Regions from separate parts of the Stenotrophomonas sp. 2201_Sma genome, predicted to be linked through region 2. Evidence: predicted binding sites of a transcription regulator. Region 2 holds the regulator's gene; each other region holds the start of a gene.
The links. The regulator FliA, encoded in region 2, starts transcription of late flagellar genes. The targets are predictions, from matches to a motif close to TAAAGTTTNNCNNNCNNNGGCCGATAA.

Region 1 (4,162 bases), 1.8 Mb from region 2:
CATGCAGCGGGTGATTCATCAGGCAAACTTCCTTGATTGACGGTCTACCCAGCCGCTAACTGTCCTGAATGCGTTTCACCCCCAGCGATGTGACGGGAATTTTGTTAACGCGTTAATGTTTCGTGACGGAAGCCACACTTTTCGCACCCTGCCGCATCAGTCTGTGCACGCGTCCCTGAAGATTGACGGTGTGCCGGCCGGTCGCGCAGTTTCGTTTTTGCCCCTCATTGAACAGGAACGTCATGGCTGTCAGACGCATCGTCGCCAACATCGCCACGCCCGATCCGGCGCGCGCCGCCGCGTTCTACGGTGGCATCCTCGGCATGCCGGTGGTGATGGATCATGGCTGGATCGTCACCTACGCCGGGCAGGACACTGCACCTGCGCAGCTCAGTTTCGCCAGCGAGGGCGGATCGGGTACGCCGGTGCCGGACCTGTCGATCGAGGTGGACGATCTGGATGACGTCCTGCAACGGATCCGCAGCGCCGGCATCGACGTCGTGTATGGCCCCGTCGAGGAGCCATGGGGCGTGCGTCGGTTCTTCGTCCGCGACCCGTTCGGGCGCCTGCTGAACCTCCTCAGCCACGGCTGAGGTGCGTCGCTCAGTCCTGCTGACCCGGTTCGTCGCGGCCCTGTGGACCTTGATCGGACTGCTGGCGCTGCTGTTGTGCGCGGGCGTGGCGTGCATGCCCGCCTTCGCGACCGATCGCGGCCATGTGCTGGCGATCGCGGCTGATGGCTTCGCCTCCTTTGCGGCCGGCAATGCGCGCCTCGGCGGGACTGAATTCATGGGCGTTGCCGGAGGCATGGGCGGCGCGCCCACCCTTGGCGGCGATCGCGCGCTGCATGCGCTGGTCCATCGACGCGAACCCGCGGTTGCTGCTGGCCATAGGGGATCTCTCTCGGCGTGGCGGAGCCTCATGCTTGCGGACGGCAGGCTAACGGTACGTCCGCAGATGGCGCGTGGTCTTCACGTTCTGCCTGCCTGTCGTTGACGCTGCACTTGCGCAGCGCCGCTATCGCCCTGGACACAGGCCACGCCTAGAATCGGTTCATCCCGGTAGCTCCCGGGCGCTGTTGAGTGAATGGACTCAATGAAGATTCTGTTGACCGGAAGTTCCGGGCGGATCGGGCGCGCGATCTTCGGCGCGTTGGCGGCCACCCATGAAGTCATCGGGCTGGATCGCAGCCCGTTCGCCACCACACGCATCATTGCCGATGTCACCAACACGAAGGCACTGGAGCGTGCCGTGCGCGGCGTGGATGCGGTGATCCACACCGCTGCGCTGCATGCACCGCATGTCGGGCTGGTGCCGGACACGGTGTTCCAGCAGATCAACGTGGAGGCGACCGCGCAGCTGCTGCGGCTGGCGCGTGACGCCGGCGTCGGACGCTTCGTGTTGACCAGCACCACCGCCCTGTATGGCCATGCCGTGGTGGCAGGCGGTTGTCGCTGGATCGACGAAGACACTGAACCCCTGCCCAGGACCATCTACCACCGCACCAAGCTGCAGGCCGAGGCGCTGGCCGAAGCCGCGGCATCGGAGGCATTCGCCGTGCGCGTGCTGCGCATGGGCCGCTGCTTCCCCGAGCCTCCCGAGCGCATGGCGATGTTCCGCCTGCACCGGGGCCTGGATGCACGCGATGTGGCCAGCGCGCATGCCGCGCTGCTGCACAACGGGGGCGCACCGTTCCAGCGCTACATCGCCTGCGCGCCGACCCCCTTCCGGCGCGAGGACTGCCTGGAACTGGCCACCCAGCCACGCCGGGTGCTGGCGCGGCGCGCACCGCAGCTGCTGGCCGAGTTCGAGCGCCGCGGCTGGCCACTGCCGCTGAGCATCGACCGCGTGTACGACGGCAGCCGTGCGGTTGCGGTGCTGGGCTGGCAGCCGCGCTACGGTCCGGACGATGTACTGCAGCAGTACGCGGCAGGCAGCATCGAAGTGCTGCCACGCACGCAGTGGTTGAAGGACCGGGTGGTCGAGTAGGTTCGCCGCACGTATGAGCCATCCCAAACTGAGTGCATTCAGCTTGACGCAGGGCAACGACTCAACCCCGCCGCGGAACGGCCGCTAACCCGGTGCGCCCTTGCGGTGCCGGGCATCGCCCGGCTCAGACAGGTCGCCGCGCGAGGGATCGCGCACCAGCGCGGCGCCAACGCGGTGCCGGATGTCCTGACCTGCCTTGCGGACCCTCCCATGCCGTCTTCCCGCTCCGCCGCTGCCCGTCGTCCGGGCAGCATCGCCCACAAGCTGATGCTGGGCACCGCTGCCATCGCGCTGTTGTGCTTCGGCCTGACCGCCTTTCTGATCTACCGCCAGGCCAGTGCCAGCCTGATCAACGCGTCGCGGCAGACCATGGCCAGCGAGGCGCAGGCCGAAGCACGCCAGGTCGCGGCCGATCTGGGCACCGCCTTCGCCAGTAACGATGCCATGGTCGAGGCCGTCCTGGCCCAGCGCTCGCGGGGCGACCAGCCTGATCGTGCCAGCCTGGCGGCCGTGCTCGGCGAACAGCTGCGCGCGCACCCGGAGTGGCTGGGCAAGAGCACCATGTGGGAGGCCGATGCCTTCGATGGCAAGGACGCGGAGTTCGTCAACAGCGAGGCCCATGACGCCACGGGTCGCTACATGAGCTACTGGGCCTGGCAGGATGGCAAACCGCAGCAGTCGGTGATGACCGACTACACCGACACCGCCAGCGGGTCCGGTGACTGGTACATGGGGCCGAGCCGCGACAAGCTGCCCAAGGTGAGCGAGCCCTATGCCTATGAGATCGCCGGCCAGAAGGTGCTGATGAGCACCCTGAGCACGCCCATCGTGGAGAACGGCACGTTCCTCGGCGTGTTCACCGTCGATTTCTCGCTGGCGGCGCTGCAGAAGCATCTGGCGACGCTTGCGCCGATGGGAGCAGGCCGCGTTGAACTGCTTTCGCCCAAGGGCGTAGTCCTGGCTTCGGCCGACGCCGCCGAGATCGGCAAGCCGCGCACCGATGCCTTCACTCGCGACATGCTGGCCGCAATCGCGGCCGACAGGACCGTCGAAGCGTTCGAGCCGGATGCCGCCGGCAATGTGCGCCTGTACGTGCCACTGCGGGTTGGCGATGCCCCGCAGCGCTTCGCGCTGGGTGTGGTGGTGCCGCATGCCGTGATCGTGGCCGAGGCTCGCCAGCTGCTGTGGCTGACGCTGCTGGTCGGCGTGCTGGCCGCGCTGACATTGAGCGCCGGCGTCTACCTGCTGCTGCGTCACATGGCGATCCGGCCGCTGGCGCAGGCGGTACGCATTGCAGGTGACGTGGCGGCGGGCAAGCTGGACACCGCGCTGCCGGCGCGCGGCAACGATGAGGTCGGGCGCCTGCTCGAGGCGATGCAGGGCATGCGGGGACAGCTGCAGGCTGTGATGGCGGCGCAGGCGGAGATGGCACGCCGCCATGATGCGGGCGAGCTCAGTTACCGGATGGACGCGGCGGCCTTCCCGGGGGAGTACGGTCGCATGGTGGCCGACAGCAATCAGCTGGTGGCGTCCAGCAATGCGGTCACCCAGCGGCTGGTGGACGTGATGCAGCGCTACGCGGTGGGCGATCTGAGCGTGGACATGGAGCCGCTGCCGGGCGAGAAGGCGGTGTTCACCGCCGCCATGGCCACCACCAAGAGCAACCTTGCGGCGATCAACGAGCAGATCCAGCAGCTGGCCGCCGCTGCTGCCGCCGGCGACTTTGCCGTGCGTGGTGACAGTGAGCGGTTCGAGCACGATTTCCGCCGCATGGTGACCACGCTGAACGCGATGATGCAGGCCAGCGACCACAACCTCGCGGCGCTTTCCACGCTGCTGCGCGCCATCGCCGCCGGCGATCTCAGTGCACGCATGCAGGGCGACTTCCATGGTGTGTTCGCGGTGATGCGCGACGATGCCAACAGCACCGCGCAACAGCTGACCCATATCGTCGGCCAGATCCAGCAGTCAGCGGCGAGCATCCGCCTGGCGGCCGGCGAGATCGCCGCGGGCAACAGCGATCTGTCGCGTCGCACAGAACTGCAGGCGGCCAACCTGGAAGAAACGGCAGCGTCGATGGAGGAGTTGACCTCCACCGTGCGCCAGAATGCCGATCATGCCCTGCAGGCGAACACGTTGGCCGCATCGGCGGCGGACGTGGCCAGCGAAGGCG
Region 2 (4,162 bases):
CGGCGGGGCAGTCACGGGTTTCGCGCCCGGGGCGGCGCCGCCGTGCAGCTGGTCAAGCAGGGCTTCGAACTCATCCTCGCTGATCAGGCCATCGTCGGCCTTGGCCGGCGTCGCCACCGCGGTGGGGGCGTTGCTGCCGTGCAGCTGATCGAGCAGGGCCTCGAACTCGTCGTCGGTGATCAGGTCACCGGCAGCGGGCGCGGCTGCTGTGGGGGCGACAGCAGCCGGCGCAGCAGTGCCGTGCACGTCGAACTGGGCGATCAGGTCCGGCGGGGCATAGCCGGGTTCGTTGCCGGAAGACACGGCATCCAGCATCGATTGCAGGTAGTCCAGTGATTGCTGTGCGGCATCGAAGTGATGCGGCTGCAGCACCGCTTGGCCAGCGCGGGCGGCGCCCAGTGCCTCTTCGGCGGCATGGCACAGCTCGACCATGGCGGTGATGCCGAGGAAGCCGGCGCCGCCCTTGAGCGTGTGATAGCCACGGAACACGGCGTTGAGCTGGTCGGCGTCCTGCGGCGCCTGTTCCAGCGACACCAGCTGTTCGCCGAGGCGATCCAGGATTTCCTGTGCCTCGATGATGAAATCGGCGGTGATGTCGTCGGATACCGCGCTCATGCTTACAGTCCCAGGTCCGACAACAGGTCGTCGGCGTCGTTCTGAGAGACCGCGTGGCGGTCCAGTCCCTTCAGTGCCGGTCCGGCCAGCGCCGGATCGGTGCGATGCTGCTCCGGTGGCAGGCCCAGCGCGCCAAAGCCTTCGTGCACGCGGCGGACGATGCCGACCACGCGACGGATGATCTGTCCGGTCAGGTCCTGATAGCTCTGGGTCAGGGCAATCTCGGTCAGGTTGTGGCGGATGCGTTCCAGCTGCGCATCCTGCCCCGGCTGGAGGCCTTCGGCGCGCAGCTGTTCGGTGAGGCTGCGGCACTCTTCGGCCAGGTCCAGGGTGCGGTGCGTGGCCTGTTCGGTCATCGCCACCACATGGTCCAGGCGCGCGCAGGCGTCGTCCAGCTCGCCCGCCTCGCTGGGGACGGTCGGCAGTTCGCCCAGGGCCTGGCCCAGTTCGCGGGCCAGCCGTGACAGGCCGCTCATCATCGGCTGCGTGCGTGCGGCCACCAGGGCGTCGATGCGCTGGCGCCAGGCGCTCTCGTCGCCGGATTCGAGCGCGTCGAGGGCTTCCTGCAGGCGCAGGGCGAGAGCGTTCTTGTCGACCGTGGCGTCCATCAGGCGCTGGCCGCCAGGCGTTCGAAGATCTTGCCCAGTTTCTCTTCCAGCGTCTGCGCGGTGAACGGCTTGATGATGTAGCCGTTCACGCCGCTCTGCGCCGCTTCGATGATCTGCTCGCGCTTGGCCTCGGCGGTGACCATCAGCACCGGCAGGGTCTTGAGCTTGGCATCGGCGCGGATCGCCTTGAGCAGTTCGATACCGGTCATCACCGGCATGTTCCAGTCGGTGACCACGAAGTCGAACGGCTGGCTCTGCAGCATCGACAGTGCGGCATGCCCGTCCTCGGCTTCGGCGGTGTTGGTGAAGCCCAGATCGCCCAGCAGATTCTTGACGATGCGACGCATGGTCGAGAAGTCGTCGACGATCAGGATGCGCATGTTCTTGTTCAAAGCGGAGTTCCTTTGTTGTTCAGTCGCCCGCGGTGGCCGTGGCCGCCGCAGGCATGTTCATTCTTCAAGCCCGGCATCCGCAGCCTCGAAGATCTTCAGCCGGCCGCGCAGGCGCAGCACGGCCTGGCCGTGGATCTGGCAGACGCGCGATTCGCTCACGCCGAGCACCGCGCCGATCTCCTTCAGGTTCAGCTCCTGCTCGTAGTACAGCGAGAGCACCAGCTGTTCGCGTTCGGGCAGATGGCCGATGGCCTTGCCCAGTTCGCGGCCGAATTCGCCACGTTCCAGGACCTGCTGCGGTGTGGGTCCGCCCTGGGCGACGGTGTCCAGCTCGCCCTGGTCTTCGATGCGCGACTCCAGGCTCAGCACCTGGCCGCGCGAGGCGTCCTCCATCAGCCGTAGGTATTCGGGCAGTGGCATGTCCATGGCCGCCGCCACCTCGGTGGCACTGGCTGCACGGCCCGTGGTCTGCTCCAGGCGGCGGATGGTGGCGGCCGCATCGCGGGCGCGCCGATGCACCGAGCGCGGTACCCAGTCGCCACGGCGGATCTCGTCGATCATCGAGCCGCGGATGCGGATCGAGGCATAGGTCTCGAACGAGGCACCCTGGTCGGCGTCGTAGCTGCGCGAGGCTTCGATCAGGCCCATCATGCCGGCCTGGATCAGGTCGTCCACTTCGACGCTGGCCGGCAGGCGTGCGGCCAGGTGATGGGCGATGCGCCGCACCAGGTCCGAGTGCTGGGCGATGACCTCGGTCGCCGCCGAGCGCTGGACTTCCCTGTACTGGGCCGCGCCTTTCATGCTGCCACCCCGCGTTGCTTGAGGATGCGCTCGAGGAAGAATTCAACGCCACCGCGTGGCTCGGTGGGGGCCTGCCAGCGGGCGGTGCGACGGGCGATCTCGGTGATCGCCAGCGCCGCCGGGCTGGATGGATAGGCCTTCACCACCGGCTGCTGGCGCTGCACCGACAGGCGCAGCCAGTCATCCTGCGGCACGCAGCCCAGGTAGTTCAGCGAGACATCGGCAAGGAACTTCTCGCAGACCCGGGTCAGCTTTTCATACAGCACGCGGCCCTCGTTGGGGTCGCGCACCATGTTGGCCACCACCTGGATGCGGTCCACGCCGCGCTCGCGCGACAGCACCTTGATCAGTGCGTAGGCGTCTGTGATCGAGGCCGGTTCGTCGCAGACCACGACAACCGTGTCCTGTGCGGCCTGACAGAAGGTCAGCACGCCGTCGGTGATGCCGGCGGCGGTGTCCACCACCATGATGTCCAGCTCGCGTTCCAGTTCGGAGAACACGTTCACCAGGCCGATGTGCTCGGCCGGGGCCAGCTCGGCCATGTGCCGCCGACCGGACGCGGCCGGCACCACCAGCACGCCGTTCGGACCTTCGACGATCACGTCTTCCAGCGAGCAGCGGCCGGCGACCAGATCCGCCAGGGTGTGGGTGGGATTCAGCCCCAGGATCACGTCGATGTTGGCCAGACCCAGGTCGGCGTCGAGCAGCAGCGTGCGCTTGCCCATGCCGGCCAGCGCCACGGCCAGGTTGGCCGAGACGTTGGTCTTGCCGACGCCGCCCTTGCCGCCGGTCACGGCGATGGTGCGCACAGGGCCGAGCGGCTCGCTGCGGGTGGCCGACAGCGGGAAGGTCTTGGTCAGCTTGGCGTACTCACGCGACGGCATGGTTCAACTCCGGGTTGCAGGGCATATCGGCCGCTCGGCGCAAATCTTCAAGGCGAAGTACAAGATTGGCCGCGCTGGCCCGGTGCAGGTCGTCCGGAACGTCCTGGCCATCGGTCACCCAGGTGATCGGCAGCGCGTGGTCTACCGCCACTGACAGGGCGTTGCCGAAGCGGCCGGTTTCATCCAGCTTGCTCAGCACCAGGCCCTGCAGGTTGGCCGCGCCGAAGCGGCGCACCACCTCGTCCATGTCACCAAAGCTGGTATTGGCCGGCAGCACCAGCAGAGTGCGGACCTGGCGGGCGGCACGCAGCCACTGCAGCTGCGCGGTCAGGGCGCGGTCGCGCGGGCCCAGGCCGGCGGTATCGATCAGCACCAGCTTGTAGTCCTTCAGGCGCTCCAGCAGCTGGTCCAGGTCGGTACCGCTGTTGGCTTCATGCACCGCGATGCCGAGCTGGCGGCCATAGCCGTACAGCTGCTCGCGGGCACCGATGCGCAGTGTGTCGGTGGTGACCAGGGCCACGTCGCGCGGCGCGTGTTTTTCGGCGAAGCGCGAGGCGAGCTTGGCGATGGTGGTGGTCTTGCCGGCCCCGGTTGGACCGACCAGAGCGATCACGCCGCCTTCTTCCAGCGGATCGACCGGCGCGATCGGCAGCCTGCGCGAGATCAGGCCCAGCATCAGCCCGCGGCCCCGGTGGGCTTCGGTTTCCAGCGGGATCTGCATGGCCACATCGCGGGCCAGCCCGGCATCGAATCCGTACTCGTCCATCAGGTCCAGGGCGGTTGCCCGCACCGGGCAGCCGCGCAGGCGCTCGTCGGTGAAGCGGTTCATCTCGCGCTCGATGACCTGGCGCATGCCGGCCAC
Region 3 (4,162 bases), 1.2 Mb from region 2:
TGCCACCGTGCGGACTGCACCGCTCTGCTCGATATGGAACACCGCGACCGACGCGGTCAGCGCATTGGCCTGCTCTTCCAGCGCGCGGCTGGCGGCAGTGGCTTCTTCCACCAGTGCGGCATTCTGCTGGGTCACCTGATCCATCTGCACCACCACCTGATTGACCTGTTCGATGCCGGCCGCCTGTTCCTTGCTCGCCGCAGCGATGTCACTCATCAGCTGGTTGGTGCGTGCGCTGGCCTGTGCCAAGCGGGCAATGGCTGCTTCCGACTCGACCGTAACCGCCAGACCGCTCTGCACCTTGCCTGCCGCCTCTTCGATGAGTTCCTTGATCTCCTTGGCGGCGATGCCCGCACGCTGCGCCAGCGTGCGCACTTCACTGGCGACCACGGCAAAGCCGCGGCCCTGCTCACCCGCGCGGGCAGCTTCCACCGCAGCGTTCAAGGCCAGGATGTTGGTCTGGAAGGCGATGCCATCGATGACCGTGGAGATTTCCGAGATGCGCGCCGAGGACTGATCGATCTCTCCCATCACAGATGCCATCTGTGCCATTGCCTGTTCGGTGGCCCGCACCGCCGCGCCGGCAGCGTGTGCCTCGCTGTCGGCCTGGCGGGCCAGCTCGGCATTCTGGCGGACGGTCGAGGTCAGTTCTTCCATCGATGCCGCCGCTTCTTCCAGGTTGGCGGCCTGCTGTTCGGTACGGCGCGACAGGTCGCTGTTGCCGGCGGCGAGCTCCTGCGCGGCAGTGTTGATGCTGTCGGCAGCGTCCTGGATGCCGCGCACGATACCGGTCAGCTGGGCCGTGGTGGTGTTGGCATCGTCGCGCATGCGGGCGAACACGCCGTCGTAGTGACCGTCCATGCGCGCAGTGAGGTCGCCCCCGGAGATCGCGCGCAGCACATCGGAGACGTCGGCGATGCTGGCCTGCGAACTGGCCATCATGCCGTTGAGCTGCTCGACCATCGCCCTGAACTGATACTGGAACGCACTGGCATCCCCACGCACGCTGAAATCTCCAGCGCGCGCCGCGCGGACCAGGTCGTCAATCTGGGTGTTGACTGCCAGCAGGCTCTGTTTCACTGCGGCCAGGGTGCGGGTCAGCGTACCCTTCTCGCCGGGATAGTCCGGAAGGTCGCGGCTGAGGTCGCCGATGGCATAGCGCTGCATGACCTCGGCCATCAGCAGTTCCACCTGCACGTGTGATTCCACCAGGCTGTTGGTGGCCTGCATCATGCGCCCGAAATCGCCCGGAAACGCGCTGGCGTCCATGCGGTAGCGGATCGCACCCGCCTCGTGCTTCTCGGCCATGTGCATCTGCGCCCCGATGGCGGCCTGCACGCTCTGCCGCACGCTGGCCATCGCCTCGCCCAGCCGGGTCAGCTCGTCACGGCCGCCGAGGCGGAATTCCTGGTCCAGCTGGCCCTTGGACAGGCGCTCGGCCAGGTTCACCGCGCGTGCCAGCGGACCGGTCAGGCTGCGACCGATCATCACCGAGGCGGCAATGCCGACCAGCAGGGCCACGCCTCCCAGCACCAGCAACTGCAGCAGACTGCGTTCACCCAGGCGGATCGCCTCGGCGGCGGCCTCGCGGCTTTCCTTCTCTTCGAAGTCGACTCCCTCGGACAACGCCTTGTTCCAGCCGTTGGCCGCGTCCTGCACCGGCCCCAGGGTCAGTGCCACGGCAGCGGGGTAGTCGCCCTGCTCCATCAGTTCGCTGGTCTGCTTGTTGAGCGGGCGCGCAAGGGCGCGCTTGGCCGCGATGGTTTCAGCGATGGCCTTGCCCTCTGCATCGCCCGGCAGTGCCTGATAGGCGGACCAATCCGCCTCGTAGCGCTTGACCAGGTCGGCAATGCGCTTCTCGTCGCTGCCGCGGTCTTCGCCCTGGCGGATCAGCATTTCGCGGCGCACTACCATCATCTGGTTGTTGGCATCGAGCATCTGCGACAGCAGGCGTACCTTGGCCACACTGACGTCGACTACCTGCTGCATCGCGCGCTTCTGCACGACACTGGCGGTGGCGCCGGTGGCCACCACGGCCGCGACCAGCAGCAGCAACAGGCCAAAGCCCAGCCCAAGACGCCAGGCAACCCTGACATTCCTCAAGTAATCCATGGGTACATCCAAAACGGGGGGATGCGCCCGTATCGGCCGCGCCACCGGCAATCTTGATCGGCAACGAGCACGGGCGTCGGCAGCCGTTCACCTTGGTGAGGCCCCGCCCCGTACTTCTGCGACAAGGGCCTGAGCCACGCCGGGGCTGCCCTGCTCATGCCGGCATCAGGTTGCTTTCACGGAGGCTGCGCAGCCTCTGCGGGCAGGGTGGAGCTGCCATCTGCCGGAGATCTTCATGCCCGTGTACCGCCCCGCCCTGCTCGCCCTGTCCTTGCTGGTGTCGCCCGCCTTCGCGCAGGTACCGCCGCCGGCCCAGCTGCCGGAGCCCATTGCCGAGAAGGCCGGACCCGATACAGCAGCCCGCTCGCCGCTGCACGCCCAAGTGTTGCTGGATCGCGCCAATTTCTCCCCGGGCGAGATCGACGGTGAAGTCGGCAGCAACCAGCATCGGGCCGTGGCCGGCTTCCAGGCGGCACACGGCCTGACGGTGAGCGGAGAGCTGGACGACAGCACCTGGGAGGCTCTCCAGGCCGAGACGATCGCGCCGCTGGCCAGCTACACGCTGACGGCCGAGGATGTTGCCGGTCCTTTCCAGTCCATTCCCAAGAAACCCGCCGCACAGGCAAAGCTGAAGTCGCTGGGTTACAGCAGCGTCGAGGAAGCGCTCGGTGAACGCTTCCACGCGTCCCCTGCCCTTCTGAAGTTGCTCAACCCCGGCGTCGATCTGGCCAAGGCCGGCAGCCGCATCCAGGTGCCCAACATCGCCCCCGCGGCATTGCCGAAGGCGGCGAAGATCGTGGTCGACAAGTCCGATTCCACTCTTCAGTTGCTGGATGCGCAGGGCAAGGTGATCGCACAGGTGCCGGTTTCGTCCGGCAGCCAGCACGATCCGCTGCCGATCGGTGAATGGAAGATTCTCGGCGTCCATCGCGACCCGCCGTTCCACTACAACCCCAAGCTGTTCTGGGATGCGCGCAAAGGCGAGAAGAAGGCCACGCTGCCGCCCGGTCCGAACAATCCGGTCGGCCGGGTCTGGATCGATCTGTCCAAACCCCACTATGGCCTGCACGGAACGCCGGTACCCGGGCATGTCGGCAAGACCGAATCGCATGGCTGCGTGCGCATGACCAACTGGGATGCACTGCGCGTGGCCGATGCGGTGGATACCTCCGTCCCCGTGGTTATGCAGGAGTGAGCCGATGCGACTTTCGCAGTTGATCGTGCTGGGCGTGCTGATGGGTGTGGGAATGGGCTGGTGGCTGCGCCGCGATGCGGGTGAGCCAGTAGCGGTTGCCCGGCCTGCAGCACCACCTGCGGTGGCTGCGGCGCCGGAGGTTGCGGCTGCGACGCCGCGTGTGGGCGCTGCGGCTCCCACGGCGGTGCCGCCGTCCAGCGCCACCGATGCGGCAAGCGGCCTGCTGCTGCCGGTGCAGGGCGTACTGCCTTCGCAGCTGCGCGATACCTTCACCGATGCCCGCAGCGAAGGGCGCGTGCATGATGCAATCGACATCATGGCCGACGCAGGAACTCCGGTGCTGGCAGTGGCCGATGGGACGGTGGAAAAGCTGTTCGACAGCAAGCGTGGGGGGCTGACGATCTACCAGTTCGAGCCGAGCGGGCACTGGTGCTACTACTATGCCCACCTGCAACGCTATGCCGATGGCCTGGCCGAAAAGCAGGTGATCAAGCGTGGCGAGGTGATTGGCTACGTAGGCAGCACCGGCAACGCCAGCGCCGAGGCCCCGCACCTGCATTTCGAAGTGCACGTGCTGGGGCCGGAGAAGCAGTGGTGGAAGGGGGAATCGATCAATCCGTACCCGCTGTTGCAGGCGGGAGGGTAGCGCGTGTGCCGCGTGGCAGAGCCAGTCGCAGTGATGCCCGATTTGGGCACGATCCTAGCCGTATTGGGTATCTGACAAGTACCCCGCCGGGCATGCCCGGCGCTATCGGCGTCGCCACCGCCACAGCGCGATGCTGGCGGTCGCCAGCCCGCCACCGGCAATCAGTAACAGCAGTGCCAGGGGCTGCCAGAAGAAGAACGGCCACAGAC

Region 1: ACZLIF_RS18075 (methyl-accepting chemotaxis protein) is a predicted target of FliA. The motif match lies at 2,051-2,077, and genes of this name have one in related genera.
Region 3: ACZLIF_RS15520 (methyl-accepting chemotaxis protein) is a predicted target of FliA. The motif match lies at 2,142-2,168, and genes of this name have one in related genera.

What each region holds. Positions count from the first base shown of each region.
Region 1 covers NZ_CM151329.1:3,932,650-3,936,811, reverse strand. The annotation lists gene ACZLIF_RS18095 (autotransporter domain-containing protein) at 1-19, opposite strand, end outside; gene ACZLIF_RS18090 (VOC family protein) at 243-593, shown strand; gene ACZLIF_RS18085 (hypothetical protein) at 604-891, opposite strand; gene ACZLIF_RS18080 (NAD-dependent epimerase/dehydratase family protein) at 1,096-1,989, shown strand; gene ACZLIF_RS18075 (methyl-accepting chemotaxis protein) at 2,200-4,162, shown strand, end outside.
Region 2 covers NZ_CM151329.1:2,129,900-2,134,061, forward strand. The annotation lists gene ACZLIF_RS09940 (chemotaxis protein CheA) at 1-615, opposite strand, end outside; gene ACZLIF_RS09945 (protein phosphatase CheZ) at 618-1,223, opposite strand; gene cheY (chemotaxis response regulator CheY) at 1,223-1,615, opposite strand; gene ACZLIF_RS09955 (RNA polymerase sigma factor FliA) at 1,673-2,416, opposite strand; gene ACZLIF_RS09960 (MinD/ParA family ATP-binding protein) at 2,413-3,300, opposite strand; gene flhF (flagellar biosynthesis protein FlhF) at 3,287-4,162, opposite strand, start outside.
Region 3 covers NZ_CM151329.1:3,333,273-3,337,434, forward strand. The annotation lists gene ACZLIF_RS15520 (methyl-accepting chemotaxis protein) at 1-2,112, opposite strand, end outside; gene ACZLIF_RS15525 (L,D-transpeptidase family protein) at 2,348-3,307, shown strand; gene ACZLIF_RS15530 (M23 family metallopeptidase) at 3,312-3,953, shown strand.